DNA from 4 places in the Clostridium malenominatum genome. Region 4 is predicted to be linked to each of the others. Evidence: riboswitches for the same ligand, from Rfam matches in the RefSeq annotation. Region 4 holds a riboswitch; each other region holds the start of a gene.
What was found. A riboswitch is a leader RNA that binds a small molecule or an ion and turns the genes downstream of it on or off. The one in region 4 is predicted to bind cobalamin.

Region 1: it holds a riboswitch for cobalamin, as region 4 does, so the genes downstream of both, ABDZ69_RS16500 (cobyric acid synthase) here and ABDZ69_RS04615 (CGGC domain-containing protein) in region 4, are expected to answer to the same signal.
Region 2: it holds a riboswitch for cobalamin, as region 4 does, so the genes downstream of both, cobT (nicotinate-nucleotide--dimethylbenzimidazole phosphoribosyltransferase) here and ABDZ69_RS04615 (CGGC domain-containing protein) in region 4, are expected to answer to the same signal.
Region 3: it holds a riboswitch for cobalamin, as region 4 does, so the genes downstream of both, ABDZ69_RS13070 (radical SAM protein) here and ABDZ69_RS04615 (CGGC domain-containing protein) in region 4, are expected to answer to the same signal.

What each region holds. Positions count from the first base shown of each region.
Region 1 is NZ_BAAACF010000012.1:156,438-164,779, forward strand. Features, by position in the region: gene cbiB (adenosylcobinamide-phosphate synthase CbiB) at 1-465, opposite strand, end outside; gene ABDZ69_RS16500 (cobyric acid synthase) at 475-1,947, opposite strand; cobalamin riboswitch at 2,174-2,345, opposite strand; gene cobS (adenosylcobinamide-GDP ribazoletransferase) at 2,400-3,155, opposite strand; gene cobU (bifunctional adenosylcobinamide kinase/adenosylcobinamide-phosphate guanylyltransferase) at 3,167-3,715, opposite strand; gene cobC (alpha-ribazole phosphatase) at 3,731-4,324, opposite strand; gene ABDZ69_RS16520 (SMR family transporter) at 4,686-5,603, shown strand; gene ABDZ69_RS16525 (sensor histidine kinase) at 5,922-6,761, opposite strand; gene pepT (peptidase T) at 6,879-8,099, opposite strand; gene ABDZ69_RS16535 (L-lactate dehydrogenase) at 8,116-8,342, opposite strand, start outside.
Region 2 is NZ_BAAACF010000001.1:499,623-507,964, forward strand. Features, by position in the region: gene ABDZ69_RS02525 (ABC transporter permease) at 1-949, shown strand, start outside; gene ABDZ69_RS02530 (ABC transporter permease) at 959-1,930, shown strand; gene ABDZ69_RS02535 (ABC transporter ATP-binding protein) at 1,945-2,964, shown strand; gene ABDZ69_RS02540 (ABC transporter ATP-binding protein) at 2,964-3,932, shown strand; gene ABDZ69_RS02545 (alpha/beta-type small acid-soluble spore protein) at 4,210-4,464, shown strand; gene ABDZ69_RS02550 (methyltransferase domain-containing protein) at 4,506-5,246, shown strand; gene hslO (Hsp33 family molecular chaperone HslO) at 5,267-6,157, shown strand; cobalamin riboswitch at 6,218-6,391, shown strand; gene cobT (nicotinate-nucleotide--dimethylbenzimidazole phosphoribosyltransferase) at 6,482-7,555, shown strand; tRNA gene ABDZ69_RS02565 (tRNA-Phe) at 7,742-7,817, shown strand; tRNA gene ABDZ69_RS02570 (tRNA-Gly) at 7,823-7,897, shown strand; tRNA gene ABDZ69_RS02575 (tRNA-Cys) at 7,906-7,979, shown strand; gene ABDZ69_RS02580 (DUF6873 family GME fold protein) at 8,013-8,342, opposite strand, start outside.
Region 3 is NZ_BAAACF010000003.1:250,384-258,725, forward strand. Features, by position in the region: gene ABDZ69_RS13065 (pseudouridine synthase) at 52-729, opposite strand; gene ABDZ69_RS13070 (radical SAM protein) at 794-1,648, opposite strand; cobalamin riboswitch at 1,760-1,931, opposite strand; gene ABDZ69_RS13075 (MFS transporter) at 2,017-3,243, opposite strand; gene ABDZ69_RS13080 (hypothetical protein) at 3,432-4,061, opposite strand; gene ABDZ69_RS13085 (MgtC/SapB family protein) at 4,249-4,986, opposite strand; gene ABDZ69_RS13090 (hypothetical protein) at 5,102-5,230, opposite strand; gene ABDZ69_RS13095 (glycerol-3-phosphate responsive antiterminator) at 5,340-5,906, opposite strand; gene ABDZ69_RS13100 (HAD-IIA family hydrolase) at 5,941-6,732, opposite strand; gene ABDZ69_RS13105 (TRAP transporter large permease) at 6,760-8,046, opposite strand; gene ABDZ69_RS13110 (TRAP transporter small permease) at 8,060-8,342, opposite strand, start outside.
Region 4 is NZ_BAAACF010000001.1:918,986-927,327, reverse strand. Features, by position in the region: gene ABDZ69_RS04630 (ABC transporter ATP-binding protein) at 1-175, opposite strand, end outside; gene ABDZ69_RS04625 (FecCD family ABC transporter permease) at 175-1,263, opposite strand; gene ABDZ69_RS04620 (ABC transporter substrate-binding protein) at 1,266-2,279, opposite strand; gene ABDZ69_RS04615 (CGGC domain-containing protein) at 2,312-2,632, opposite strand; cobalamin riboswitch at 2,753-2,937, opposite strand; gene ABDZ69_RS04610 (GNAT family N-acetyltransferase) at 3,024-3,494, opposite strand; gene ABDZ69_RS04605 (PH domain-containing protein) at 3,564-3,935, opposite strand; gene ABDZ69_RS04600 (hypothetical protein) at 4,766-5,293, opposite strand; gene ABDZ69_RS04595 (hypothetical protein) at 5,545-6,096, shown strand; gene ABDZ69_RS04590 (hypothetical protein) at 6,144-6,509, shown strand; gene ABDZ69_RS04585 (anti sigma factor C-terminal domain-containing protein) at 6,524-7,018, shown strand; gene ABDZ69_RS04580 (hypothetical protein) at 7,144-7,509, opposite strand; gene ABDZ69_RS04575 (hypothetical protein) at 7,805-8,335, shown strand.

The DNA.
Region 1 (8,342 bases), on a different contig from region 4:
TGCAATTACTCCATCCGCTGTATTTTCTGCCACAGTTTCAATATCCGCTCTGATTATTTCATCTTCTTTTAAAGCTTTTGTATCTCTACCAACTATATAGGATAGCTTTATTCTTGCATCCTCTAAATCTTGATTTTTCAAAGCATGGTACACCTTTATAGCTTCGTTCTTTAAGCATTTTGCTGAAAGTGTTGTCCATAGTATAAATGTGTTTAATCCATGATAAATCCATGGGTTATCTTTAACTAAATAGAGCAGCGCATAAGGAATACTAAATGAGGTCAGTGCAACTATTATTACAATAATTCCCCCAAAGGCTTTTAGTTTTTTTCCATTAGGGAAGAGCTTTCTTCCCATTTTCTCTAAAAAGCTTATTAGTTTTCCTATATATATAACAGGGTGAGGAAACCAGTATGGATCCCCTATGATCCAATCAATTAAAACTGCTAAAGCCAAATCTATAATAGAAATCATCTATCTTTTTACTCCCATTATTCTATAAATCTCTTTAATATCCATGTTTTCTCTTACTAAGTCTGCTAATATATCAAGATTTTTTTCTCTTAAATTTTCATAATGAAGTGATTTTTTTTCTTCCAATCCCTTAGAAACTCTTATTTTATTTAACACCTTTTCTCTAAAGTCCACTCCATCAAATAAACCATGTATGTATGTTCCTAAAATATTTTCTCTTTCATTTATGGCTCCATCAAGCTTTTCTACCTTCTTGCCATTTTCATCGTATATAGTAAACATAGCTTTAGCCTTATCTCCATAAGATGAGATTCCCATATGTATTTCATAGCCATATACTTCTCCATAGCTTCCTTTAGCCTTTACTCTTGTAGTTACCTTTTCTTTTTCAAAGGTAGTACTTATATCTAAAAGTCCCATACCTAAAGTTTCTTCTTCTTCTGTTTCAACTCCATAAGGATCTTTTAATACTTTACCAAGCATCTGATATCCACCGCATATGCCAATAACAAAACCTTCTTTAGAATATGCCTTTATTAAGTCTTCTAGTCCTGATTCTCTTAGGACTAATAGGTCATCTATGGTGTTTTTAGTTCCTGGTATTATTAGCAAATCAGGGTTACCAAAATTATCTTTTGAAGTAATATATCTTATGGATACATCTTCTTCTGATTTTAAAGCATCCACATCTGTAAAGTTCGATATATGAGGTAGTTTTACTACAGCTACATCTATGTCTCCCTTTGTATTTTTATTAAATTCTACCGCTCCATCCTCATCTTCTAAATCTAAATTAAAATGAGGAACTACACCTAAAGATGGAATTTTTATAATATCTTCTAGCATTGTAAGTCCTGGTTTTAATATTTCTATATCTCCTCTGAATTTATTAATTATAGTTCCTTTTACTCTTTTTCTTTCTTCTTCTGTTAAAAGTAGCATCGTTCCTGCTAGGGATGCAAATACTCCCCCTTTATCGATATCTCCCGCTAAAAGCACTGGCGCATCTACCATTTCTGCAAGGCCCATATTTACTATGTCTCTATCTCTTAAGTTTATTTCCGCTGGACTTCCAGCTCCTTCAATAACTACAATATCAAATTTATTTTCTATTTCTTTAAACTGTTTCTTTAATTCTTCTGCAAAGCTTAATTTTAAATTATGATATCCTATGGCTGTACTATTACCATAAACCTTACCATTGAAGATTATTTGACACTTTTTATCGCTAGTAGGCTTTAATAATATAGGATTCATATAAGCCTCTGGCTCTAGTCCTGCTGCATAAGCTTGAAGCACTTGAGCTCTTCCCATTTCCAATCCATCATGGGTTATATATGAATTAAGGGACATGTTTTGTGATTTATATGGACAAACAGAATAACCATCCTGCTTAAATATTCTACATAATGCAGTAACCAAAATGCTCTTTCCCACAGAGGAACCTGTCCCCTGAATCATTATCTTTGCCAAGTAAAACAACTCCTTTATATAATTAACAATGTAAAATTACTAAAAAAAAGCTGTGCTCACCGTTTGATAGAAGGTATTTATTTTTAACTAGGAGGTTCAAAATAAATTAAAGAACACAGCATAAAATATATAAAAAAACAGGCGAGCTCGCCTGCGATGGAAAACAAATAAAAAAAACCGACAAAAGCCGGAATCAATTTATAAAGACTCTTTCCCGCCGAAAGCTTATTCTCTCAAAACTCAGGCAGGTCTCCTGGCTCATGAGTCATTCTCCCCTTTTCCTTCCCCTTCTGGGTGGTCTTAAAAGGTTCGTCCTCAATTACAGTAGCGGGGGCTGCCGCGGAATTTAACCGCATTCCCTTTTCACCTAAATAGGCACCTGAATTTAATTATTCATTTATTAATTTTAGTTTACTACAACCTTAACCCTTATGTCAACGAATTATTTATCATTATTTTAATAAAGCTGTAAATAAAATAAGTATAGCAATTTCAACAAATTCATTATTTGCTCCTAAGCAATCTCCCGTTATTCCACCTATTTTACTGTTACATAACTTTAAAAATACTAGCGTAACTATTAATGCTAGAACCATAGAATATATAGTATATCTTCCTCCAACCAATAAGTAGGTAAAAATAATAGTTATGTTTAAGCTTACAATGAAATGCCCTACAGTAGTGTTACCAATAAATAAATTTCCTGTTCCCTTTTCTTTTGCATTCTTTCCTATTAAAAATAATAAAACTAGGGTGAATCTACTTATAATTGGGGTAATTATAAGTACACTTGGCATACCTTTTTCTATAATAAAAGAAAGGGCAGCATATTTAACTAATATATCAAAGATTAGCGCAACTGCAGCATAAGTTCCAATTCTACTATCCTTCATCACTTCTAAAATCTTTTCCTTACCACCTTTAAAGGAGAAAAAACCGTCAAATATATCCCCAAAACCATCTTGATGCAAACATCCCATAGTTAATATTCCTACAACTAAGACAAATATAGTAGTTATATTTATTGGAAATATCTTTATGCAAAAATAGTACACTACCCATTGTATAAGTCCAATTATTAATCCCACTATAGGAAGCATAGCGCTTCCATCTCTAAAATTTTTAGCATCACAAGGAAGACTTCTCTTAACAGGGAGTCTAGTTAAAAACTGTATCATAAGTAATAAATCTAAAAAAAACTCTTTCATTTAAAGCACTCCTATTTAATTTTTAGCGGTTGACCACAACATACTAAATATACTTCATGGCTTAAGCTTCCAATGTATTGATTAACAAATCCTGCTACATCTCTAAAAATTCTTCCAAGCTTCGTAGGAGGCACCACTCCCCAACCTACCTCATTAGTAACCATAACTATAGTTTTATCTAATTCTATACCTTTATTTATAAATTTAGTGAATTCATCTTTTATTTTAATTGTAATTTGGTCTATTTCATCCATAGTCATTTCTTCTAAATCTCTATTTCCACTAAACATTATATTTGTAGTCATAATTGTAACACAATCTAAAAGCACATAATTCTTTTTAGTTTTTTCTAAGGCCTTATGTAAATCCATATAACCTTCATAGGTTTCCCAATTTGGATTTCTTCTTTCTCTATGCTTTTTCACTCTATCTTTCATTTCTTCATCAGAAAATATTGAGGTTGCAATGTATAAAACATCTTCCTTATCCTTTAATAAATTTTCTGCAAAACTACTTTTTCCACTTCTTGCTCCACCTGTTACTAAAATAATTTTACCCATTCTTATACACTCCTCTTAAATTTCAACTGGCACTATAGAATCTAAATAAAGATTTTCGTATTCATATTTTATTAAAGTTATATCTCCATTCCTACTGGCTATCTTCCAAAATATATCTAAATTTTCTCCTAATATGTAAGAACAAATGCTTTTTATTACTCCGCCATGAGTAATAATTAATATATTATCTTCTTCCCCATTTAATAATTCTAAAAAGAACTCCTTAACCCTATTATAAAACTCTATGTAGCTCTCCCCTTCTGGAATTTTATAATCCTTCCAGTTATTACACCACATTTCCCATTCTTTAGAATATTTTTCTTTTAATTCTTCATGACCCTTACCTTCGAATATGCCCATATTCATTTCACTAATTCTTTTTTCTTCAATTATCTCGCAATGATTTTCTCCTAATATAATTTGAGCTGTTTCCTTTGCTCTTTTCATATTGCTAGAAAAAACTTTTTGAAAATTAATATTTTGAAGTTTTTCCTTTACTTTAAGAGATTGAGCTTTTCCCTTATCATTTAATTCACAATCCAAACTTCCATAATAGGTTTTATTGTAGTTATTATCAGTTTCACCGTGCCTTACTAAATATATATTCATCTCCACAATTCTCCTAAATTGCTAAATAATTTTACAAACTATAAAAAATATATCACTTTAGAAAAATAAATGCAATTGTATTTTCACCTGTAACAAGTTGACTATACTAACATATAATATATTAATCTATTTAAAACCTTTATTCACCAGGAGGTGTTCATTTATGTTTCTATGTTGTTTACTATACTTTATTCTTTGGTTAATATTTATATTTTTTATATTCCAAATTCTATGCTGTATATTTAATTGCTTTTGTTGGCGTAGATGTTAAAAAGTTATTTTTTAGAGGAGACCATATAAATGGGTTTCCTCTTTTTTAAATACTTAATTATGGTATAATATTACTTTGGAGGGGATATTTATGTTTTATTTAATGTTAGCCATATTATGTAGTTCATCTATCGCTTTAATATTTAAATATAGCGAATCTAAAAATATAAATAGATACGCTTTAACTACAAGCAATTATTTTACTGCTTTTATTTTAAGTTTAATAATGTCTTTAATGGGAGGATTTCCAATAATAGAAAAGCCTTCTATACAGGTTTTTAATAGCGAATTTAATAAAATCGTTTTACATAATGAAGGGATATTCTCTGCCTCTTCTAGTTTAGTTTGGGCAGTACTTTCTGGAATAACCTTTGGATTATTTTTCTTCTCTTCTTTTATATATTATCAAAAAAGTGTTAGAGATAACGGGGCGGGGCTTTCGGGTGCTTTTGGAAAGATGGGAATATTAATTCCTATGATTTTTTCTATAATTCTATGGAAAGAGATTCCTACCCCCTTGCAGTGGTTTGGAATTTTACTCTCCTTATTTTCAATAATATTAGTTAATGTGTCTTTTAATAAAGATAATCCTACTAAAATAAATCCATCGCTACTATTATTATTCTTTTTAGGGGGAATGGCGGATTTTTCTAATAAGATATTTCAAAAATATGCTATTTTAGATTATAAAAATATTTTTTTATTTTTCATTTTCTTCACTGCTTTTATAGTTAGTTTAATTTACACAATTAAAGATGGAAAGAAAATTACTAAAAAAGATTTGCTTACGGGAGTTGCCGTAGGTATACCCAATCTTTTTTCATCCTTCTTTCTGATTTTATCTTTGAATACTTTAAATACTTCTGTGGTTTACCCAATATTTTCTGCTGGAACCATAGTTATCATAAATATATTAAGCTTTTTTATATTTAAAGAAAAACTCATGCTCAAAGAAAAAATATCCATAGCTATTACAATAGTTTCACTGATAATTATTAATTTAAAATAAAAAATAAAATCCTTAGCACATTTTAAGGCTAAGGATTTTATTTCTCTCTAGAGAATGAATTTGTTTCCACTACTTTGTTCATCTCCCATCATTTAATCATCTGTATTGTATTTCTTCTGGTTTTTCCATGCTTTCTTCTAAACATTCTTCTATAACTTCTTCAGTCAATACAAATATTCTTTCATCACTCATATAAACTACCTCCTTTTATTATATTAAAATTTCTTTTACTTACATAGTATATCATTTCTAAAAATAAATGCAAGCTTTTTTATTTAAGCCTGCATCATGTAAACCTTTTACTATATTAAGTTTTTGTTAACTTTTATTTATAACCTCTGAAAACTCTACTTTTGCCATTTCGACATTAAAATTATTAATATTACGGCATTCTTCATTGTTAATTATTTTGCAAGGTAATGATATTAAAAATTCACTTCCCCTTCCATAATCGCTACATAATGTAACTCTTCCCCCGTGCATTTCTACAAAAGACTTCACCAAAGATAAGCCTATACCGCTTCCACCGTATTCATAAACTTCTCCTTCTTTCACTTGTTTATATCTTTCAAATATATATTTTTGCTTTTCCTTTTCTATTCCCACACCATTATCTTTAACACTTATTAAAATTTCACTAGATTTTTCATATATATTAACTTCAATTCTGCCACCACTAGGGGTAAATTTAGCTCCATTGGATAGTAAGTTCAACATTATTCTCTCTATTTTTTCCTTATCAAAGGCCATAATTTTCTCTTCAATTTCCGTATCAAAAATTATATCTATTCCTTTATCTTTAATAAAGCAAGAAACAGATTGTACTATTTCCTCAACTGCATCTACTATATTGTGATTTTCTAGATTAAGACTATAGAACTCATTTTCCACCTTTGTCATATCAATTAAATTGTTTATTAATTTTAATAATCCATAGGAGCTTTGATTAAGGGCAATTATCCTGTCGTTTAAGTTTTTATCCACCTTTAATCCTATTAGTTTTGAAGTGTTTAGAATTATATTTAAATGGTTTCTCATATCATGGGTAATATTCATGAAAAACTCTGTTTTAACTCTATCTCTTCTTTCTAACTTCTTAATTTTTTTCCACAAATAAAATATTGAAATTATTAACGTCCCCAAAATTACATATAACATAGTAATTCCCCCTTTGTTCCTTACAGTAATTATTGACAAATAATTTCTTTTCATGCATTTTTCCACACAAAAAGACTGCATACACTATAATGTTATGCAGTCTTTCAAATAATATTCCTATATTTTACTTGTTAATTCTACAATTTTTAAAATAACTTCTACAGCTTTATCCATAGCAAAGGTTGGAATATACTCAAATCTTCCATGAAAATTATGGCCACCTGTGAAAATATTAGGGGTGGGAAGTCCCATAAAGGATAGCCTTGCTCCGTCTGTCCCTCCTCTTATTGGAAGCACCTGAGGGGTCACTCCAGTTTCTTCCATAGCTTTATAAGCAATATCCACTATGTATTTAACTGGTTCAATTTTTTCTCTCATATTATAATATTGATCTTTTATTTCTAACGTTAAGGTGCCTTCTCCATACTTGTTATTTAAATTCTTTACTATATTTTCTAGATTATCTTTCTTCTCCTGAAAACTTTCCTTATGAAAATCTCTAATTATATAGCTAAGCTTAGTTTCTTCAACTTCTCCCACCATGGAAGTTAAGTGATAAAAACCTTCATACCCTTCAGTATGTTCTGGAGCTTCTTCTTTAGGTAAGGAATTTATTAGCTCAGTGGCAATTTTCATTGAATTTATCATCTTATTCTTAGCAGCTCCAGGATGAAAATTTCTACCCTTTATCACAATTTCAGCTCCTGCAGCATTAAAATTTTCATACTCCAGTTCACCTAAAGGACCACCATCTATGGTGTAAGCAAAATCCGCTTTAAATTTATTTAAGTCAAAATACTTTGTTCCCTCTCCCACTTCTTCATCAGGAGTAAAGGCTACAAGTATCTTACCATGTGGTATGGTAGGATTTTTACACAAATGTTCTAATGCAGCTACAATCTCCGCAATTCCTGCTTTATTATCTGCTCCTAGCAGAGTGGTTCCATCAGTGGTTATTAAAGTTTTCCCAATGTAATTTTTAAGCTCCGGAGAGTCTTGGGGAGAAAGTATAACATCTTTATTTAATGAAATATCTCCTCCATCATAGTTTTCTACTATTTTAGCAGTTACATTTTCTCCACTTAAATCCGGACTAGTATCCATGTGAGCAATAAATCCTACCGTTGGAACTTCTTTTTCAATATTTGAAGGTAATTCTCCAAAAACATAGCCATATTCATCTAGCTGTACATTACTAAGGCCAATTTCTTTAAGTTCTTTTTCTAATTCCTTTGCCAAAACTAATTGACCACTAGTACTAGGATAGGTATTTGAGTTTTCATCAGATTTAGTATTATATTTTACATATTTTAAAAATTTTTCTACTACATTGTTCATTATATCTCTCCTACTATTAATAATTAATTTCTTTTAAACTATTATTTAAAACTTCTGCAGATTCCCTTAATTCTTTTAGTTCCTCTTCATTGAGCTTTACTTCCAAGGTTCTTTTTATTCCAGTTTCTCCAACAACACAAGGAATTCCCATGTAAATATCCTCAATTCCAAACTCCCCTTTAAGCAGAGTTGATACTGTAAGAATTGAATCCTCATCTCTTATAATTGCCTCTACGATTCTTC
Region 2 (8,342 bases), 420 kb from region 4:
TAAATATATATCTAAGAGAATAGGATATATGTTATTAACTTTATGGGTAGTTATTACAGTTACGTTTTTTTTAATGAATGCAATGCCAGGGGATCCTATATCCTCACAAACTAAACAGCTTCCACCACAAATTAGGCAAACTATAAGAGCTCAATATGGACTGGACAAGCCTGTAGGTGAAAGATATGTGGTTTACCTTAAAAATTTAGCCAGTGGAAATATGGGAGATTCATTTGTAAATCCAGGGATTTCTGCAAATAAATATATTCAAGAAAGGTTTCCTAACTCTGCAAGAATAGGATTGCAAGCAGTAGTTTTTGGGCTAACTATTGGACTTGTTTTAGGAATTATAGCTGCTTTTAAGAGAAATACTGCTGTTGATTATATGGTTATTTTTATTGCCATTTTAGGGGTATCTATCCCTAGCTTTGTTATGGCAGCTTTACTTCAAAAGTATGTTGGAGGGAAAGCTGGACTTCCTATAGCAGGGTGGTATAGTAGAGGAGATGAATTTTTATCAACTATTAAATTTACTCTATTACCAACCGTAGCTTTAAGTTTTTCTAGTATAGCTACTTATGCTAGATATATGAAAACCTCGGTTCTTGATGTAATAAATCAAGATTACATTATTACTGCTCAAGCAAAAGGTGTGTCAAGAATATCTATAGCTTGGAAACATGTTATAAGAAATGCTATTTTACCAATAGTTACGATTCTTGGACCACAAATTGCTGCGGTTATTACAGGTTCTTTTGTTATAGAAAGAATATTTGCTATACCAGGTCTTGGTAATGCTATGATAGATTTTATTGCAGCTAAAGATTACAACATGATAATGGGATTGACTATTTTCTACTCCTTTTTATATATTGTATCTTTATTACTTGTAGATATTCTTTATACATTTATAGACCCAAGAATAAGGCTGTCAGGCGGTAAGAAATAGGAGGTAAATATGGCTGAATTAAATAAAGATAAATTTCAGATAATAGGTTGCGTCAATTCAGATGCGGAAGCCATAGTTAGACCAAATTTAACATATTGGCAGGATGCATGGAGAAGATTAAAACAAAATAAGGTTGCTATTTTTTCCTTGATTTTATTAGGGGTAATTGCTATAATGTGCGCCTTTGGACCATGGATAGGTAAGTTAATTAGTGGCGTTGACTATTCAATACAAAATCATAACCCAGCTGCTTTAAATGCAAAGCCAGGTACTTTAAATATAAACAAAGAAGGTCAACAATTAGGAAAATATATATTTGGAACAGATAATTTAGGTAGAGATATATTTGGTAGACTATGGGTAGGGGGTAGAGTATCTATAGCCATAGGACTAGCAGGAACATTGATCGAAGTGTTTGTAGGTGCTATATATGGTGGAGTTAGTGGATACTTTGGTGGACTAGTTGACGATATTATGATGAGAATCGTTGAGGTTCTAAATAGTATACCATATATGATAGTGGTAATATTAATGGCGGTAATTTTTCAAAAACAAGGTATGGGTACAATATTACTTGCCCTTTGTATAACGGGATGGACAGGAATGGCAAGACTTATAAGAGGACAAGTTATGCAGCTTAAGGAATCAGAGTACGTACTTGCTGCTCAAGCACTAGGGGCTGATTCTAAGAGAATAATATACAAGCATTTAATTCCAAATACCATTGGAATAATAATAATTTACATGACTTTCGATATTCCATCCTTTATATTTGCAGAAGCATTTTTAAGCTTTATAGGACTAGGAATACAACCTCCTAATACAAGTTGGGGAGCTATGGCGGCTTTTGGACAGCAGGTTATGGACTTCTATCCACATGAGTTGTTATTCCCAGCTATAGCAATAAGTTTAACTATGTTATCATTTAACTTATTAGGTGATGGATTAAGAGATGCCCTAGATCCAAAATTAAGAAATTAGGAAGGAGGATACCTATGACAAAATTACTTGAAGTAAAAGACCTTAGAGTTTCATTCCACACATATGCAGGAGAAGTTCAATCAGTAAGAGGAGTATCCTTCGACTTAGAAAAGGGAGAAACTTTAGCCATCGTTGGAGAATCTGGCTGTGGAAAAACCGTTACATCAAAATCAATTATGAGATTAATTGCTACGCCTCCAGGAGAAGTAAAAGAAGGATCTCAAATTCTCTTTGAGGGAAAAGATATATTAAAAATGAATGATAAGGAATTAAGAGAGCTAAGAGGGGAATCAATTAGCATGATATTCCAAGATGCTATGACTTCTCTTAATCCTACTATGAAAATTGGAAATCAAATTGCAGAGAGCTTAATAATTCACAGAGGTATGAATAAAAAAGAAGCTTTAGAAGAAGCGATTAAAATGCTAAAACTAGTTAATATACCAAATGCAGAAAAAAGAGTTAACCAATACCCACATCAATTTTCGGGTGGTATGAGACAAAGAGCTATGATAGCTATAGCTTTAGCATGTAATCCAAAAGTCTTAATTGCAGATGAGCCAACAACAGCTCTAGATGTTACAATACAGGCGCAAATTATGGATCTTATAAAAGAGCTTCAAAATAAGTTAGGAACAGCTGTAGTTTTGATTACCCACGATTTAGGGGTAGTTGCTAACGTTGCTTCTAAGATTCAAGTTATGTATGCTGGTAAAGTAATTGAAAGAGGAACAACGGATGAAATATTCTTTAATGCAAAGCACCCATATACATGGGCATTGCTTAAATCAGTACCTAGACTGGATACTGGTCATAAAGATGAACTTTATTCAATACAAGGAACGCCTCCAGATTTATTGAAACCACCAGTAGGATGTCCCTTTGCATCAAGATGTGATTATTGTATGCAAATTTGTAAGGAAGAAATGCCGGAGGTTAGTAAATTAAGTGATACTCACAGCGTACATTGCTGGCTTCAGCATCCTTTAGCACCAAAGGTTGAAGCTCCAATTATAGGGGAGGTGCAAAAATAATGGAAAATAATAATAATGTTTTAATAGAGGTAAAAAATCTAAAAAAATATTTTAAAGTTGGCAAGAATGCAATTTTAAAAGCAGTAGACAATGTTAGCTTTAAAATAAAAAAAGGTGAAACCTTAGGATTGGTAGGAGAGTCAGGTTGCGGAAAGACAACTTGTGGCAGAACAGTTTTAGGACTTTATGGAGCCACAGATGGACAAGTTTTTTTTGAAGGAACAGATATCCACAGTCTTAAAGGAACAGAAAAAAGAGAATTTACTAAGAATGCTCAAATAATATTCCAAGACCCATATGCATCTTTAAATCCAAGAATGACAGTTGGGGAAATAGTAGCAGAAGGTATAGATATCCATGGACTATATACAGGAGAAAAGAGACAACAAAGAATTTATGAACTTCTAGAGTTAGTTGGGTTAAATAAAGAACATGCCTCAAGATTTCCTCATGAGTTTTCAGGGGGACAAAGACAGAGAATAGGTATAGCTAGAGCATTGGCTGTTGAGCCTAAGTTTATAGTTTGTGATGAACCTATATCAGCTCTTGACGTATCCATTCAAGCTCAGGTTGTAAATTTATTAATTAAGCTTCAAAGAGAGCTTGGATTAACCTATTTATTTATAGCTCATGATTTATCTATGGTTAAGCATATATCTGATAGAGTAGGAGTTATGTATTTAGGCACTATGGTGGAATTAACATCGAGTAAGGAACTTTATGCAAATCCTAAGCATCCATATACTCAAGCATTACTATCTGCTATTCCAATACCTGATCCAGAGGTGGAAAAAAATAGACATAGAATTATGCTTGAAGGGGAAGTACCAAGCCCAATAAATCCTAAACCAGGATGTAGATTTGTGGCTAGATGTAAATATGCTAAGGAAATATGTTCACAAGAAATACCTGAACTTAAAGAAGTTTCAAAAGATCACTTTGTAGCTTGTCATCTATTTAATGAATAATTAAAAATAAGAGTGAGGTAACCCTCTCTCTTATTTTAGTTTTTAGTTATATAGTTTTTTAGATGAATAGATTATAGATAAAATTCCTATGGAATTTTTATTGTTGTAGAAATTCCATAGGAATTTCCTCATATAGCACATGAAAGAAAGAGTTGTAAAATTATAGAAGATTAGAATGCTTTGTGAAATCAGAGATTCTAGAATTTTACAACCTTTATTATATTCATGAATAAATTAATCCCTTCCTGTAAAAAATACTTTATAGGGAGGGATTTGTATGGGAAAGACACCACTTAAAAAAGTTATTAAAGAAAAATTGAAAGCTAACAAAGAATTAACTGAAATGGAACAGTTAAGAGAGAAAATAAAATATGAAATAGCTGATGAATTGGGACTTAGAGATAAAGTAGAAAAACTAGGTTGGAGTTCCTTGACCTCTGAAGAAACTGGGAGAGTCGGAGGTTTAATGACTAAGAGAAAAAAAGAATTAAATATACCTAAAAATATTGACTTGCAGAAAGATAATATATAATATTTAATCTGTACCATTAAATTCACAAAGGAGAAACTTTCATGAGCTGCTATAGCAATTTTGCAAATATATATGACGGTTTAGTAAAAGAGGATATCGATTATTTTAAATGGTCAGAAATTATTTTAGATTATTGTAATAAATACAAAATAAATAGGATGAATTATTTAGATTTAGCTTGCGGTACTGGAAATATTACCGAAATTATAGGAGAAAATTTTTCAGATGTTTGGGGGGTAGATTTATCCCCAGACATGTTATCAGAGTGTGAAATAAAACTAAGAGAGAAAAATATACTGGGAAATCTAATATGCCAAGACATAGTAGAATTAGATTTATCAGGGAAAAAATTTGATTTGATAACCTGTTGTTTAGATTCTGTTAATTATATATTAGAATATGAGAATTTAATTGAGTTTTTTAACAGGGTATGTCTTCATTTGAATGAAGGTGGATTATTTATATTTGATATGAACTCATATTATAAACTATCTAATATATTGGGTAACAATACTTATACCTACGATGAAGAAGATTTATTCTATGTATGGGAAAACGTTTTTGAAGAGGAGATAGTGGACATGTATTTAACTTTTTTTTTAAAGAAGGGAGAAAGTTATAATAGGTTTGATGAAGTCCACAGGGAAAGAGCTTATAGAGAAGAGGAAATAGAAAGAGCTATCCAAAAAAGTAAATTAAATATACTTCATATACTAGATAACTATGAAAAGAATTATATAAAAGATACTACGGAAAGAATAGCCTATGTAATAGGCAAGTAATTTATTTTGGAGGTAAACAAATGGGTGATAAATTAGTTAGAGCTATCGCAAAAGATGGTGAGATAAGAATAATAGGAGCTATTACTACAGACTTAGTAAATGAGGGCGTAAGGATACATAATTGCAGTGCTACAGCAGCAGCAGCCTTAGGTAGAATGTTAACAGCTGGTGCACTGATGGGAGCTATGTTAAAGTCAGATAAAGACAAACTTACCATTCAAATGAATGGTGGAGGAGAGGCAAAGGGAGTTATAGCAACTGCTTATCCTAATGGTCAAGTTAAAGGATATATAGGAAATCCAGCAGTAGATTTACCTGCAAACATTAGAGGAAAGTTAGATGTAGGAGGAGCTATAGGAAAAGATGGAACTCTTACAGTAATAAAAGATATTGGGTTAAAGGAGCCATATGTAGGTCAAGTTCCAATTTATTCCGGAGAAATAGGAGATGACTTAGCGTATTACTTTACAGTATCAGAACAAACTCCTTCTGCTGTTGGATTAGGAGTTTTGGTTAATGAGAACTTAAGTATTAAAGCTGCTGGAGGATTTATAATACAAATGATGCCTGGAGCAGGAGAATTAACAGCAGATTTTGTAACTTATAGACTTGAAGAAGTGGCCTCCATAACAGAATTTATAGACAGAGGTATGTCTATTGAAGAAATATTAGAATTTATCTTTGAAGATATGGATTTAAAAATATTAGATAGTTTCACTCCTGAATATAAATGCAATTGTTCAAGGGAAAAGGTTGAAAGAGCGTTACTAAGTATTGGAAAAGATGATTTGCAAGAATTATATGATGATAATAAAACTGAAGAGTTAAAATGTGAATTTTGTAACAGTAGTTACCAATTCACTAATGAAGAGATTGGAAGAATATTAAGAACTTTAAATGAAAATAAATAATTGAGAATGTGATAAAAAAATAACTTGTAATATTAAATAAAAAGGAATATAATTTTATTGAACTTAATAATAATTTTAGGTGCTGTAATAGTTTAAAAGAGAAAGTGGTAAAAATCCACTGCAGCCCCCGCTACTGTATAAGCGAACGAATCCCGCATCCACTGGAGTTTTTCTGGGAAGGAGGGAAGAGAATGATGCTTGAGCCAGGAGAACTGCCTAAAATTGAGTCGATTTTGTTCTTCGGAGGGAAGAGAAAATATATTGAGGATTATAATACCTCTACCTTTGGGTAGAGGTAATTTTTTTTTATTGAGGAGGATACATATGATATTATTAGAGCAAACCTTAAAAAACATATCGTCAGGAGACAAAGAGGCAATTAAAAAGGCATGGGAAAGAATGGATAGTTTAAGCAAACCTATAGGAAGCTTAGGCAAATTAGAAGAAATTGCAGTAAAGATAGCAGGAATAACTGGACAGGTTAAGAATAAAATAAACAAGAAAAATACAATTATAATGTGTGCTGACAATGGTGTGTGGGAAGAGGGAGTTTCAGCTTGTCCTCAAGAGTTAACTGCAATAATAACAGATAATTATACCAAAGGAGTAACAGGAATAGGAGTATTATCTAAAAATGTAGGAGCAGATATAACTGTAGTTGATATAGGAGTAAATGGTAATTTTAATAATGACAAAATAATTAATAAAAAAATAGCCTACGGAACTAAAAACATAGCAAAGGAATCTGCAATGACAAGAGAAGAAGCTATTAAAGCTATTGAAGTAGGTATAGAAATAGTGGACAACTTAGTAAAAGAAGGATATGATTTGTTTGGCACTGGAGAAGCTGGAATGTGCAATACTACAACCAGTGCTGCAGTTATTAGTGTTTTTTCTGGAATGGATTCAGATTCTATTGTTGGAATGGGTTCAGGACTTACGGAAGAAGGCTTTATTAATAAAAAGAGAGTAGTAAAGGAAGCTATTAAGCTTAATAATCCAGATATAAAAGATCCTATTGATGTAATAGCTAAGGTAGGGGGATTTGATATTGCAGGACTTTGTGGATGCTTTTTAGGGGCAGCTAAAAATAGAGTACCTATAGTAATTGATGGAATAATTTCTTGTGCCGCAGCACTATGTGCCTATAAACTTAATACAAGAGTAAAGGACTTTATGTTTCCGTCACATCTCTCAGCAGAGCCTGGATCAAAATATGTAATGAATGAAATTGGTTTAAAACCATGTTTGGATATGCAAATGAGATTAGGGGAAGGATCAGGTTGTCCCCTACAATTTTCCATTATAGAATCAGCTTTGGCAATAATGAATGAAATGGCAACTTTGCAAGAAGCAAGCATAGAAGATAGTGAATTTTTGGTGGACATTAGGAAATAGTTTTTTAGGTTTTTAATGTTTTAGTTATTTAGTTTTGGTAGAAATCCATTGAGGGATTTCTTCCTTAACTAATTAAATATTCAAGTAGTGAACTAAAAAACTGGAAGACGCTAAGCATTTTCCTAGTTGACAAATTACCAATTGGCTTATATAATAGAAATTGTGTTTAAGCGATAATTTAAGTATGGCTCGATAGCTCAGTCGGTAGAGCAGAGGACTGAAAATCCTCGTGTCCCTGGTTCGATTCCTGGTCGAGCCACCATACATGCGGAAGTGGCTCAGTGGTAGAGCGTCACCTTGCCAAGGTGAACGTCGCGGGTTCGAGTCCCGTCTTCCGCTCCAAATTTTACGGCGCTATAGCCAAGTGGTAAGGCAGAGGTCTGCAAAACCTTTATCCCCAGTTCAAATCTGGGTGGCGCCTCCAAAACAAAAGCATTCAAACTTTAGTTTGAATGCTTTATTTGTCTTTTAAGGATACTGTAAATAATGATCCCCTATCTATAAGTTTACCCTTCCTTAAGTAGATTGGTTCTACCCCATGCTTATGAAGAAAGGTAATTACGTCTTTTCCATGAGAGTAGTAATTCAAGTCTCCAAAAAAAGCTAATCTATTTTCATCGAGAAGTCCAGAGCATCCTCCAATAAACCCATAGTCTAGCCCCGGTAAGGATATATCGCCTGGTGGAAGTAGTAATACATCAAAATTTTCAACCTCTAAAGTTCTTGCAATGGCGATATCGCTAGTGATTATGGCATTATCATTAACTATGGCAGTAGAGCACTTGGT
Region 3 (8,342 bases), on a different contig from region 4:
TTATGAAATATTTGTAAGTTAATTATATATTAACAAGGGGATATTTTAATGTCAATTCTTTAATTCCATTACTTCTTTCTCCGTAAGATAACGCCATCTACCAATATTTATATTATAAATCTTTATATTAACGATTCTAACACGTTCCAAACGTATTACCGTATACCCAAATGCTTTTGTCATTCTTCTAATTTGTTTATTAAGTCCCTGTGTGAGTATGATACGAAAAGTATCTTCGCTAACCCTCGTAACAATGCAAGGCCTAGTCTTAACTCCAAAGATTTCAACACCTTCAGCCATTCCCTGTAAAAAATTACTGTCAAAGGGCTTATGGACAGTTACTATATACTCTTTTTCATGCTGATTTTCCGACTCTAATATTTTATTTGCCAATTCACCATCATTAGTCAGTAATATTAACCCTTGAGATTCCTTGTCTAATCTACCTACTGGGAAAATATATTCTGGATAATTTATAAAGTCAATTATATTATTTTCTACTTCTTTTGCCGCAGTACAAGTAACTCCTACTGGCTTATTTAAAGCAATATAAATTTTGTCTTTTACGGGAATAGGTTTATTATCAATTAATATAAGGTCATCTTCTTCTACCCACTGACCAGGACTGCAAAGCTCTCCATTTACAGTTATTCTATTTTCCTCAATAAGTCTATTGGTTTCTCTTCTCGAGCAAAACCCTAGATTACTAAGAAGTTTATTTATCCTCATTATCTATAACTCACCATACTTTGATTCCCAGTCCTTCCTAATTAAATTAATAAGATATTATTCATTATATCTTATTCTGTCTAAGCTGACCACAACCCCCTTTAATATCGCTACCAAAATTATGGAATATTTCACAATCTATCTTATCTTTAAGTTTATTATAGAAATTCATCACATCATTTTTATCAGGAGCAGTTAGACCTTGTATGTTATTGTCATTATATGATGATATAATTAATTTCAGTGGTTTACCACTTAGCAAAGCTTCTAATCTCTCTACATCGGCGTCCGTATCATTTATTCCTTTAAATATCATATATCTTATTCTTGTTTTCACTTTGAATATTTCTGCATATTCAACCCCTACATCAACTATGGATTTTATGTCATATTTTGAATTGACTGGCATTATAGACATACGTGTTTTATTTGATGATGCATGCAGAGATAGGTTAAGTCTTATATTAATATTAGTATTCTTAAAATCCTTAATCAACTTATGAATTCCTGGTGTTAACCCTACTGTTGCAATTTCAAAATTACTTATTTTGTATTTATTATATACGCCTATTATACCATTTCTAACATTTTCATAATTCATAAAAGGTTCCCCCATTCCCGCAAAAACAACTGCATCTATTGGAGTTAGGTTCATCTCTTTACAATAGTCCATGCAAATGCCTACCTGCTCAATTATTTCAAGGTCAGTAAGATTTCTTACAAATCCTTGCTTTCCTGTGGCGCAGAAAAAGCATTTTTGGCTACAACCCACTTGAGAAGATACACATACTGTGCTATGGTAGGTAAGTTTTAGTTCACGGTCATGCATATATAAAGTCTCAACAGTATTACCATCCTTCATTTTTAATAAATATTTTACAGAATCATCTTCGCTTATAAGTTTTTCAATTATTTCCATAACTCTCACTCCATTTAATAAATTTTTTTACAAAAAACAAAAAATTCTTGAACACAAATAATTGTATTCAAGAATTTTACCATCATTCTTATTACAGCCTCTTAATCCTAAGACGCAATAATGAAAAAGGCAGGTCTCCTGGCTTACGGACTAGCGATACTTTTTCCTTCCCAGTGTTACCCAGTGGATTATAAAAGTTCTACCGTTTACAGTGGTGGGACCGCTGAGGCTTTTACCTCATTCCCTATTCTCCCTTTCGGGCACCTTTTCCCATATTTTAAATTAATACTTATACAAAATTGATTATACTATATAATTTTTTATTTTACAATTATCTAGATAAAGGTAAAAATTGCATTTTTCTCTTATCAGTTCTGATTTATACCTTCTTTAATAAAGCTTTTATTATAAAAAATACTAATACCTAATACAATTAATAATAATCCAGTGATAATCATAAGCCTCTCTATTTTAATAATATCAGCTAATGGTCCAAATACAATCATACCAAGGGGCATTAAGCCTGAGGACACAATTTGGACAAAACTAAATACTCTACCTTGCATATCAGTTTCTACTTTCTCTTGAAGCAGAACCATGCTTGGTGAATTAAAAAGTGGTATAGTCATACCTGTTAAAACCATAATAGCTATATAAACGTAGAATACTTTTGCAATTCCAACAGCAACGGTTAGAGCACCAAAGGCACAACAACCAACTGCAATAGTTATAACACGATTTTTAAAACCACCCCAGGTTGCCATAATAATTCCTCCAACCATTGAACCAGCGAAAAAGCTCATTTCATTAGCAGTAAGCCTCCAATACTCATTGCCAAATGTACGTGTTACCATTAGAACATTAAGGAAAGCGGCTGGTACAATTAAAATCGTAAATATAGCATAAAAAATGATTAAGTTTTTAATAAATGAATTATTTAAAGAATATTTAATTCCTTCTTTTAAATCATAAAAATAATCCGTATCTTGCTTTTCGGCGGCTTTTTTATGAACAGCAACTCTTAAAGTAAGTAATATTGAGATTGCTATTATAGCTGTAATAACATCAAGAAACAATATAGATTCAAGTTTACCATAAGTAAGTATTGTACCGCTAACAGCAGGTGACACAAGCAATATTAAAGATTGAATAGTTCCATTAATACCATTTACTCTCATAAGCTTCTCTTCAGGAACTATTTGGGGAATTAATGCATTTACAGCAGGAGTTTGTATCCCCGATCCAAATGAACGTATTCCCGAAACCAAAAATAATATCCACATATTGTTATAACCTGATAAAAGTATTATAGCTAAAATTAAAGTGGCAGTGGCAATTAATCCATCTGATAAAACTATTAGAAGTTTACGATTGTATCTATCCGCCCAAACCCCAGCAAATAATGATATAAACAATTGTGGTAAGAATGAGCATATAGTGGATATGGTTACCATCATACCTGAATCAGTAGCTCTAGCTATATACCAAATAATTGCAAATTGCACTAAAGACGATCCAAATAAAGATATTGTTTGACTAGATAAAAATAAAGTAGTTTGTACTTTCCAATTTGAAAATTTACTATTGCTTATGATGTATCCACCTCTTTCTTCTCAATAATACGAGTTATAATCATTAGCGCTATAATAATACCATATTCTTAAATTTACATCAATTGGAATAACAAACTCTTATTTAAAAGCAGAGTTCCTCACCCTGCTTTATTTACCCATATATTTTATTGTATATTTTTACCTTGCTTATAAAGTCCAGCTATCTTATATTAAAAATCGCGCTTCATCATCATAGAACAGTGAGGTTTCATAAAGTACCATGGATACTTTATCATATACCACTTTACCATCATTGGACATGGTCTCATAGGTTTCATCATTTGCCATGGCATCATTGGTTGATATTTCACCATAGGCTTCATCATTGGTTGTTGCATCATTATTGGTTGTATATTTAATTGCATTTTTGTTGGTTCCATTATAGGTTCTATTTTTAATTGTAACTTTATTGGTTCAGTTATTACCGTTCCCATTTTAGGTTCTATATTCAATTCCATATTACTTGGTTCCATTTTAGGCTGTATATCTAATTGCATTTTTGTTGGTTCCATCTTAGGTTGCAGATTTAATTCCATATTTTGAGGTTCTATTTTAGGTTGTATATTTAACTCCATTTTTGTTGGTTCTAATTTGGGCTGTATTTTTACTTCTTGTGTAGTTTGTGGTATATACTGTTGTATTGGCTGTGGCATAGGTTGTGGTTTAGGCTGCTGAATAGTCTGGGATTGCTGTGCAGGAATTTTCCTTCCTACCTCTGGTTCATCCATTCTATACATCATCATTTCATACATAGGGCATTGCCAAGGTGAAAATTCTGTCATTTTATAATTTTTGTTCATAAATATCCTCCAATTAATTATCACATCGTTTCATTATATGTACATTTTTTCCATTATGTTCATAACTATAATGCAAAAATCAAGTAGTAGGAGGGCTTTAAAATTATTAGAAAAGGCAAAAACCCTATACACATTTTGTGCATATTAAAAAGCAGAGCTTTCACTCTACTTTCTTTATCAATATATTTTATTGAATTATTGTCTCTCCCTTATTTTTTGTTTTTTGATAGGCTAATTCTAAATCTCCCTCCCACATTGCATTTTCCATACCAGGTAAATTTAAAATTTCATCAAGAAAACTTATGTCTTCAAGTTTAGGTGGTAACGTAACCTTAAACCTAATTTCCATCATACCATCTTCAATTTCTTCATTATTTTCTTCATTATTAACCTTAATATCCTTAATACTGATATTATTTTTCTCTAATACATGCCCTATGTCACTTATTAGCCCAATCCGCTCTTTACACTGGACTATTAATAATTTATTTGGGCTTGTATATTTCTTCTTTTGTAAAAAACCAAGATTTCTTAAGACAATCATAACTATTACAGTAGTTGCAAGTCCTCCTAGATAGTAACCGTTTCCTATAGCTAATCCTATGCACCCACAAACCCAAATACTTGCAGCAGTGGTTAAGCCTCGAATATTATTTCCTGTTCTCAAAATGGTTCCTGCTCCTAAAAATCCGATTCCACTAACCACTTGTGCTGCTAATCTAGCTGGATCCCCACCACTATTATTTGCACCGAGTCCCTGAAAACCATACATTGATATTAGCATAATAAGGGTAGATCCCAGCGTAACTAATATATGGGTTCTAAGTCCAGCTGGACGATGGCTGGCCTCTCTTTCCATGCCAACTATACCTCCTACTACAGCTGATAAAACCAATCTTATAACAACCTCCCAATCACTTATCAATAATCCCACCCTCCCATATATTGCTTGTTCCTAAAGAATTTCTCCTTGAACTAAATAGTCTTTAACTTACAGCCTAAAGGGCAAACGATACAAACCATATTTCTAACTTCCATGATCAATCCTCCTCTTTAACAACTTCTATATAAATTTCATCACTGACATCTATGGTAAATTTACTTAAGTCCAGTTTAATAGTTTCAATTTCTCCCTTATAAAATCTTAAAGCAAATATATTACTGACCACATAAAAAGAGCCGTGAATACAAAACCTATCATAAATAGATTTAATTACACGGCTCTCCTATTCTCAACCTTAAATATTTTTTTGTAATCAAATTATCATAAACAGGTTACTATAGTTCCCATAAATCTTTTTTACTGGTGGATGCTCCTACTGCTCCTGCCTTCAAAATCTCCATTATATCCTGTTTGCTGCTTATTAACCCTCCTGCTATAACGGGTATAGACAGTTGTCTGATAATACGATGTATTACCCTAGGCATAACCCCCGGCATAATTTCAATCATATCCGGTTTTATAGTTTTCACACTTTTTGCAGTCATTTCGTAGGATTTGTTATCAATCAAAAAGAATCTTTGAATTGTAAACATTCCCTTTTCCTTTGCAATCTTAATATGATTACTTTTTGTGCTAATTACACCATCTGGTTGAATAACCTGGATAATGTAATCAATCGCTTTAGCGTCTTTTCCTATTCCTTCGAGAAAATCAATGTGTATAAATGCACTTTTATCAGCATTTTTGATTTTATCAACTAGCGATTTAGCATTAAATATATCAGCACAAAGTATGAATATAGTTTTTACTTGGGAGTTGATTGCAATTTCCAAGTCTTCTACATTCTGAACAGCTGCAATAACTGGATTTAATTCAACTCTATCAATTATTACTTCTTTCATACTATCATTCCTTCATTTTTTTGTAATTTCACTTTTATATATAATCTATCATGTCTTTTACAGAATTAAACACATAATCTGCTCTAATTTCACTATCTCTATAATCTTCTTCTTTAGTTTCACCTGAATATACTAGCACAGAAACTATACCTGCATTTTCTCCAGTTTTAATATCTGTATATAATCGATCTCCTACCATCACCATATCTTCTTTGCTTAAACCATATTTTGAAGAAATACTTTCTACTACTTCCTTATTTGGTTTTCCTATTACCTTTGGAGTCTTTCGGGTAGAAGCTTCTATAAATGCAGCCATTGCACCTGTATCAGGCATAAATTTATCATTAGCCAAAGGACAGTTGAAGTCTGGATGTGTAGCTATATATTCTACCCCTTCAGATATATACTCACAGGCTGCCCATAATTTTTCATAGGTTAATGTGGTATCAAACCCTAATACTACATAATCTATGTCCTTATGTCTTTCCTTTTCTACTATAAAGCCTTCCCTTTCAAATTCTTCTTCTAAAGCCTTAGTTCCTAACAAATAAACTTTAGCCCCTGCTTTTTCCTTTTTCAAGTAAATAGTAGTAGCCTCTCCTGAAGTGAATACTTCCTCTTCTGAAGCTTGTATCCCTAAATTATTGAGCTTTTGTACATATGTTTTTTTATTCTTTGATGAATTATTTGTAAGGAAAATATATCTTTTTCCCCTCTTTTTTATAGCCTCCAGAAACTTTTTTGATCCATCAATCAATTCATCTCCAAGGTAGATAGTCCCATCCATATCTAACAAGTAAATATTCTTTTCTTTTAAATTATCCAATTTACTCCCCCCATTAACTTGCTAAACTTATCTAAATAAGTTTAGAGAAAATAGTGCGATACGTTCAGAATAAGTAATGATAAAAAGTACTACTACTAATGATACTATAAAAGGCCAAACTTCTTTTAAGAATTCTTCCAACTTTACATCTAATATAGAACATACTGTAAACATCATGGATCCAAATGGCGGAGTTAATCCTCCAATCATAATATTTACTATAAATATCATTCCAAAATGTACAGGATCTACACCAAGGGCCTTTACTGCTGGAACCAATAATGGAGCTAGTATTACTAGTGCTGCTCCCCCTTCAATAAACATTCCTACAATTAATAGCATTACGTTTATTACCATTAATAACACGAAAGGATTACTTGTCATATTCATAAGTGCTGTAGTTATCATTTGGGGAATTCTTTCTAATGTAAGATAAAAACCGAATACTTTGGCACTTGCAATTATAATTATTACTGCTCCTGTCCCCTTAACTGTGTCCATTAATATTATAGGTAAATGTTTTATTTCTAATTTTTTATATATGAAAAATCCTACTATTAAAGAAAATAATACTGCTATTCCTCCTGCTTCTGTAGGAGTGAATACACCAAATCTCATTCCAAGAATTATTGCAAAAGGAATTAATAATGCCCATATAGACTTTACAAACTCAACAAAAATTTCATAAAAAGATGCTCTTTTTTCTCTACTTGGTTTATAATCTCTTTTTCTTGAAATAATTGCAACAGTAATTGCCATAGCTATAGTCATTAATATACCTGGAGTATATGCAGCCAAGAACATTTCCCCTACCGTAACATTGGCAATTATTGCATATAGTATAAGGTTTGTTCCTGGTGGAATTACTGGACTTACTGTAGATGAAGCAGCAGTTACAGCCGCTGAAAACGGCTTTGAAAATCCTTTCTTTACCATTTCAGGTACTAATATTTTAGATTGCATAGCCGCATCTGCGTTTGCAGAACCTGAAATCCCTCCCATTAATGCACTTAGTAATACATTAACCTGGGCTAGACCTCCTCTAAGATGTCCAACTAAAACGTTTGCAAAGTTCATCAATGCTTCACTTATTCCCGAATAATTCATTACAGAACCCAACATAATAAAAAATGGTACTGCTAAATAAGGGAAGGATTCTACTGCGGTAACAAACTGCTGAATTACCATTTCCATAGGCATTGAAGTGTTAATGAATATAAAATAAAATAAAGAAGCACCTATTAGTGCAAATGCTATGGGTATATTTAGAAAGAATAAACCGAATAGAACTATAATTGGTAAGATAGTGAACATTTATTATCCCCCCCTAATTTTCAATATTTTCTTTTAAAAATATCTTCTTAAAGCTTTGTACAGAAAAATAACTTGAATATAAGGTAACAAGTGTAAAAGCCACTAATATAGATGTATATATATATTTGTAGGATATCTCTAATGCTGCAGTAATCTTGGTTGAACCTAATACATATTTACAGCTAAAGTAAAGCATAGCACTAGACAAAATAGTTACAATCAAGGAAGTGAAGAATTCCAACACAACTCTTCCCTTTTTAGGTAGCAGTTTTACTAAAAACTCTACACCTATTAAA
Region 4 (8,342 bases):
TTGTTCCTTTATGTGGTTTTAAAACACGATATATACACTTTAAAAACGTACTTTTTCCACTTCCGTTAGGCCCTATTATACCTACAAATTCCTTTTTTTCTACATCTATGTCTAATCCCTTTAATATGTGATTTTCACCCAAATAGGTTTCTAAACCTATAGTTTTTAGTTCCATCAAGAATTACCTCCAAATCCATAAGATTTACTTACCATAAGATATATGAAGCTAGGAGCACCTATCATGGAAATTAATATCCCTATAGGAAGCTCACTTCCTGGTAGCATAATCCTTGACAAAACATCTGCCCAGACCATGAATATAGCTCCTATTAATGCTGATATAGGAATAATTTTTTTATGGTCTGTTCCAAACAGCATTCTTGCAAGATGAGGAATAATGAGTCCCACAAAACCAATCATCCCTGATGAGTACACCACAAAACCAATTACAATAGACGTAATTACGAGATAAACTTGTCTATATTTATGAAGGTCTGTCCCTAAAGTTATGGAAACCTCCTCACCAAGGAGCATCAAATTAAGAGTTCTACACTGAGTGATAAAAAATAATGTAGCTATTATTACAATAGGAAAAATCACTCTAATATTTTCCCATTTTGCCCCTGCAAGGCTTCCCAATAACCAATAGGCTATAGTTTGTATACCCTCCCTGTCATTAACAAAATATATAATAAAGCTTGAAAATGCTGAGCATACAGTGCTTAATGCCATACCCGATAGCAAAAGCTTTGAAGAATTAGCTCTCCCCTTTACATTAGCAAGGATTAACACTAGTATTGATATCACAAAAGCTCCTATAAAAGCACATATACCTACATAATTGCTTCCAAAAACAATCCCTATACCTAGCATAATAGCTAAAGTGGCTCCAAGAGAGGCCCCTGAAGATATTCCTAGTATATATGGGTCTGCCAAAGGATTTTTTACAATAGCCTGCATAACCACTCCACATACTGAAAGTCCCATACCTACAGCAACTGCCAATATAATTCTTGGAAGTCTTACAAAATAAACAATATCGTGTACGGGACCCTTTGATAAAAGTTCTCCATCGCCCATACCAAAGAGCTTGTAGAATATTATTCCGTATACATCTTTTATCGAGATATCAAAAGAGCCCATGGTTACTGTTATTACAATAGAAAAAGCTAAGATTATTATAAGTAAAATCCCCATGCCTATGTATGTAGGTGTTCCTTTGAATAAACCACTTTCCCTATCTTTTTTAACAATACTTTTCATTACTATTTATTCCTATATAATTCAGGATATAATCCTTTTGAAATTGTCTTTATACCATCTAAAGTTCTTATACCACTTGCATAAACTTCGCTTAACATTATAGAATTAACACGCTTTGACTTTACCGCTGAAATACTCCCAAACGCTGGATTATCCATAACTTTTTTCAATGCCGAATCCCTATCAATTTCCTTGCCGTAATAAACAGTAAAAATTACTTCAGGGTTAAGTTTTACTAAATCTTCATTTCCTATTTCGCCGTTTGATTTTGCTACTAAGTCTGCTCCAACCTGTTTTGCAATATCTCCCCCGATGCTATCTTCTCCGTAAATTCTATATACTCCCTCTTTCTTTACTTCCAAAATCACTGCTTTAACAGGCTCTTTTCCTTTAACAAATTCTTTTGCTTTCTCAATTTCATTTTTCATATTATTTACGATTTTTTCAGCTTTATCTTCTACATTAAAAATTTTACCCACATTTAAAATATCATCATATTCATTTTGTAAAGTATTTGGTTTAATAACACCACTATTTTGTGACATGTATGTATTTATACTTCTTTCATGCCAAAAACCTACATCCCCTAATCTTTTTTCTCCAAATAAGGAATACCAGCTCAATATAAAATCAGGCTGTAATCCAATAACCTCTTCTTTTGTAGGTACCTTTTCCTGATATTTTACCTTGCTAAAAGCATCTTTATATTCATCTTTAACCTCATGATCTAACCCTGATGCTAATAGGATTTTATCTTCTAACCCCAATGCTAGTAATGTTTCTATCGAGTTTTGGTATACTGCCACTACCTTTTCTGGTGCCTTTTCAAATGTAATATTAACAGGTTTCTTTTCATAATTATAGGTTGTAATTGTAAGAGGATACTGTGATGTGTTCTTATTGATATCCTCTACTTTATTTTCTGTTTTGGATGAGTTTGCTACATTTTTGTTGTCACATCCACTTACTCCTAATACCATCATTGCTGATAAAACAATACTTATTACTTTTTTCATTTCAATATCTCTCCCTCTTAAGTTTAATAATTTTAATGGGTACCTTCTACTGCTGATATATTATGTTTCTCAAATATGCCCTTTATTTCCTTAGTTCTTTCCGCTTTACATTTAACAACGCAAGCACCTAGGTGAAGTTTTGTAACTCCTTCTCCTTCTAGTCTTTCCGCGATCTTTATTAAATTTTCATCTGAATTGCTTGTACACATATTGCAAGAAAAAAATGACATAAGTTCTACACTATGATTTTCATAAATACTAAAGTGTTTTTCTCTATTATTAAAAGCTCTAAAACACCCCATAGTTGAACACACTCCATTTATTTTTTCGCATACTCCAATAGCTATTTTCATTTTCTAACTCCTTACTATAAATTTTATTCATAACAATAATAGCCCCTTAACATATAGTTAAAGGGCTATTTATCCATGAAAATTTCCATAGTTATTACACCCCCTATCGCTCGTAGAGTTTTCTGTGAATAAAATTAGGCAGATGTTCTGGCTTAAGCATCAACATTCCTACAACCTTCCCAGTTTCCCAGTGGTATAATGCAGGAACTCCTCTATTACAGCGGCGGGACCGCGTGGGATTCTAACCCACTTCCCTTTTAATTAATAGATTAAATATCTATTAAACCTAATTTTTGCGTATTCAATTTTACCAAGTAAGTCTACCATAGATAATTATTTTTGGCAAATAGTAAATTTACTATAGATTATACTCATAATCCTAACATTTCAATCAATTTGAAAAAACATAAACTTCTGTCTGCCACTCCTCTATCCATCTATCATATATAAAACCTAGCTTAAGTAACAAGTTTTTTGAAGGTATGTTTTCTTTCTCAGTCATGGCTATTATTTCACAATTAGGATAGTCAATTTTAAGTTTTGGTAATAAGGCTTTTAAAACTTCGGTTATATATCCTTTTCGGCAATAAGTTGGATTAATAGAATATCCAATTGTAATAGTTTTTTCTTTTTTTGAAAGATATAAATCCCCTAAAAGGTTATCTTTGGTTTTATCAGCAATAGCAACTTGCATTCCCTTTTCCATATTTAAAGGAACTAATAATGCTTTTCTATATTCGTCTTTTGTTAAATTCTTAAAACTTTGATACCTCATCCACTCTTCATTGTTTCTATAAGTCATAAATGAATCTAAATCTTCTTCTTCAAAACATCTTAATATACATCTATCCGTTTCAATCACTATACTACCCCATTTAAAGTTTTTATTTATACAATTTACTTCACATAATAATTGCTGCTGTTACTTGTTTTATCTTAGAAGTGCATTAGCTATTAACTTATCGAATTTACGTATATCTACTCCCTTTTGTAGGTTGATTTTGATATGACCTGCTCTAGTCCATAATTCAACTTCAGCATTAAGATCAAATAACTTGCCTGCATTTTCAGTAGACCACATATTTATAGAAGAATAGGGCAAAGAATAAATCTCTACTTTCTTACCTGTAAGCCCCTGTGAGTCTCTTACAATTAATCTTTTATTCGTAAAAACTGCGCTATCACGGAATGTTTTATAAGCAGCAACCGCTACTTCTCCTTCCACCAATAAATCGTTAACGTCGTTTGGAATTGGGCATTCAGCTATCAGTGTCCATGTTAAAATATTTTGTGTTTCTGCCATTTTATTTACCTCCTATATTATAAAAACTGTCTATTTTCTTTATAAATATGTATTTTAATCTCTCAAAATTTAATCTACTCATTTAAACCACACCTTTCGTTAATACACATTTCTATAAACCACCATTCAGAAACTAGCCATTCATTAAATCTTTCAAACCATATATTTTTTCTTACTTGCCTTTTTATATATTATATCATACTTGTTACTTAGTATAAATTCTTATAGAATTAACGCCAGGTTCTATTATATGAAAAGAAACTACCTCTTTTCAAAAAATGAATCATGACGTAAAAACACCCCAGAATTCAATTAATGAATAATGCGATGTTTAGAATACTTATTAGTTTTTGTAGCTAACATCTTATAAGAAAATTTTACAATAAATTCAATACAGATTATGCTCATTTTGTGGTATTAGAGATATGTCTGAGAAAGTATCTAAACCCATCTAAAATTAAGCCGTAAATAATAAAGGTTACAACTGAACCAATGTACCAATATATTGAAATATGCCCCAATATTGTTCTGGAAGGCACTTGCAATCCCGAATCCATAAAAGCTCGTCCTGTATCGGAACGAGATATAATTTTTAAAACGGGATTTAAGTAAATCAATACAATGCTTTTCGAATCCTGTCCTATTTGGTGCATGTATATTTCCAATATGGATATTATAAGAAACCAAAAGACAAAAGACTTAAATAGCCTTTTCATAAAATCCCTCCTCAATAAAAAATAAATAATCGTTAATTCAGATAAATCAACTACTACGACACAATTTAAGAAGAATATGTCTTAATTATAAAATTAATTGACTAAAAATAATTATTATTTACTCTGACCTAATACAAGTGTTGCGAATGCAAAAGAAGATTTGTTTATCTTACTTCTAATCAATAAGCAATGTATGGATTTGCCTTCCACCATATAATCATAATATCTTTCCAAGTCTTCGCTTTTCTCAAATATAAATTCTGTATTTCTGTCTTCTACTGAAGTTAATATAAGTGGGTTTATGTCATAATCAGAAACAATATTACCACTTTCATCTACTATATAATCATAGATTTCAAATTCATTTGTTTTAAAATTTATTGCTTCAATTTCAATTTTTTCTCCAAAATAAATTGTTGGCAAATCAATAAACCTTTTCCCAACCATAACACTTTTTATCGATTCTTCAATATCCTCTTCATCTTTATTATTTCTATTTCCATAATAAATTGGCTTTAATTCTTTAGAATCATATGATATTTTAATGGCTGGCTCTTGTATCATCCTATTTTGGCAAGATGCTAAAACTAATAATATTAATAATAAACTAATCATAATAAATGAATTCTTAAATTTTTTCACAATACTTCATCTCCTAAAATATAAATTCTCTTTGCTTCACATTATCTTACAATTCCCACTTATCTCATATGTAAATTATAACATATTTTCCACTTACATCATTAATATTTATGTATATTGTGTTATTTAATTCATTAAATAGTTTCATATATAACCACATGGTAAATAGTGGTATAATGCATATATCAGTTGTTTTGTATTTGTAGATAAAAGCGTAGTAAATAAAATTTATAATTTGTGGGGGTGACTACATGAAGAACAAGAGGTGGGTTTTTTCAATGTCTATGATTTTTATTTTGATAGTGTGTATATCCATAGTAATTATTTCTCGTCCTAAAAGTGATATTGCTTCAATGGAAAAAATGATTTCAAAACGGATTAAAACTAACAAAACAGTTATGGTATATAATGGGACTGTGATTGATGATTATAGACTTGTTAGTTATATACTAAAAGATCCACAGGAGTATCAGGATGTTGGCTATGCACAATTTAGAATAAATAGGAATGGCAATTATGAACTTATTAATGTTATAGATGCAGACAAAACTACTAAAAAAGCACATGATATTACTGTATACGAATTTTCTCAGTTAAAAGTGGGGGATTTTTCAATTACTACAAATTTATTTGTTATCAGTAATAATCCCAAGCTTGCTAAAATAGAACGAATGATGGATAACGGAGAAATTCAAGCAAAAGAAGTTATTACAAATCCATCTATTAGTTTTTTTGAAGATTCAGATGGAGATATTAAAGCTAAATATAACTTTTATGATAAGAGCGGACATATTATTAAATAGCATTGCAAAAGAAGCAAAATAAAAGAGGGTTTGGAGGAGGATTTTAAATGAGTTTTAAAGATTTATTATATAAGTATAAAGACGGAACAGCCTCTGCTGAAGAAATAAAAATAGTAGAAGAAGAACTTGATAAGTATGAATCAATTGAAGAATACTTATCTGAAAAGTATAATTTAGATTTTGAAAAAGATGGCCTGTCTGAAAATATTAATGATGAAACCCCTGTTATTAAAAGAAAGGTAAATAAGAAACTAAAGAAAGTAATATTAGCTTCCGTTTCTATTATATTTTTAATATTATTTGCTACTTATTATGTAGTTTCCCCTGTTGTAAGCAGTTTTTATTATAACCCCTCTCAAAAGACAGTTGGTAGGGTTGGTAAATATTATGATGTTATGTTTCTGCTAATATAACATTTCAAGAGGATTTGAGTATAGAGGAATTTGATGACTTACTACAAAAATATTTCTGGCAAGTTAATTTTAAATGGTCTGGAGTGCGAACTGTTCCCCAGGGTGAACGTACTTACTATATATCTGGATTTTACAACTTTTTTAGTGATGTCCCAACAAACTATCAAGATAGCGCAGATAAAGATAAATACCCTTATTTACAATTAACAGACTATATAAAGGATCCCGATCCTGTAGGCAAGGCAAGGGATTCAATAGAAGAGGCATATACCAAACATTTTATTTCATTATTAACCTATATGAATGATAGACAACAGTTCGTTAAATCTATAAGCAGCTTCGAGATAGAATACTATAAAAACGCTTTAAGCTATGTTGAGAAAAATGGAATAAATATTTATGGAGTTTTAGTTTATGCCGAGGCAAGACATTTGCTAGAATTTATAGCCAATGAAAAAATTAAAACTATAGAAATTAATAGTATTTTACCTTCAAAATATATAAAGTAATAATTCATTTTTATTCGATAATGCAGTAAGCCTAAAAGCCTACTGCATTTCTATTTCCGAATAAGACGGTATTTATATAAAATATTCGGTTTTTAATTTTAGTCATTAAATAAGAAGATTGTGAATTAGCCTCTTTTACTAATTTCATCTGTTATTAATGATTTTGAAATATACATCGCTATTATTATGTTCTTAAAGCGGGTGTGATGAGAGGTACCCTCCGCAAATTTTAGCTGTGCTTTTTCACATTTGCTGATAATTGAAGATACGGGGCGTAGTGCTTCTATCAATTCTTCTTTAGTATATTTGTCCATAACATTTTCATCTGTTATTAATGATTTTGAAATATACATTGCTTTTATCCTGTTCCTAAGGAGTGTGTGTTGAGAGGTACCCTCTGCAAATTTTAGCTGTATTTTTTCACATTTACTGATAGTTGAAGATACAACTCGTAGTGCTTCTATCAATTCTTCTTTTGTGTATTTGTCCATAGCATTTCACCTCAAATTCCAATTTATCTTGTAGAGTAATTAAGTTTACTATTACATATTTTTATACAAATATATCTTAACTCATAGGAAAAGTGTATCATATTTATCACTTTATTACATTAATTTTCATATTCTGAAATATAGTTAAGCATCTTTATTTTGAATAGTTTAATATATAACCACATGGTAAATAGTGGTATAATATATATATATCAATTATTTCGTAATAGTGAGAATCTATTTCAGGCTTAAAAACATACTGATACTATAGATTTAACAGGGGGGAATCGCTTTAGTGAGCAGAAAGAAGTGTATACTAATATTCTTTGTTATATTGATGGTATTTTTATTATATATAAATAGAAATATATCAGAAGAAAAAATAACTTTAGATATCGAAAAACAAATAATTAGAACATTAAAGAAAACTCATGAAATCAATTCTCAACATACTGATGTTAAAACGGAGTTATATGAGGATGTACTAAACAAAAGATTTGTCCTGTATTCCTTTAATAATCCTTTAGTTGGATATAGACATACCGGTTATGCTATATATGAAATTAGACACAATAATAGATTTAAACGTGATGGTTTTGGGTGGAATTCTTCAGCATTTAACGTGAAACATTTAGGCATCAATCAAAAAACAGAAGTTAACACGTATTTAATGGTATATGGGATGAATAAAGCTAACGAAAAACAAATCTATGAGTACACCTGTGGTACAGAAAAGAAAATTATAGAATTTAGTGGAGATTACTTTCTTAAGAAATATCCTTTAGATAGTGTTCCAATTAGTTTTAGAAACATCAATTTAGAATAATACACAT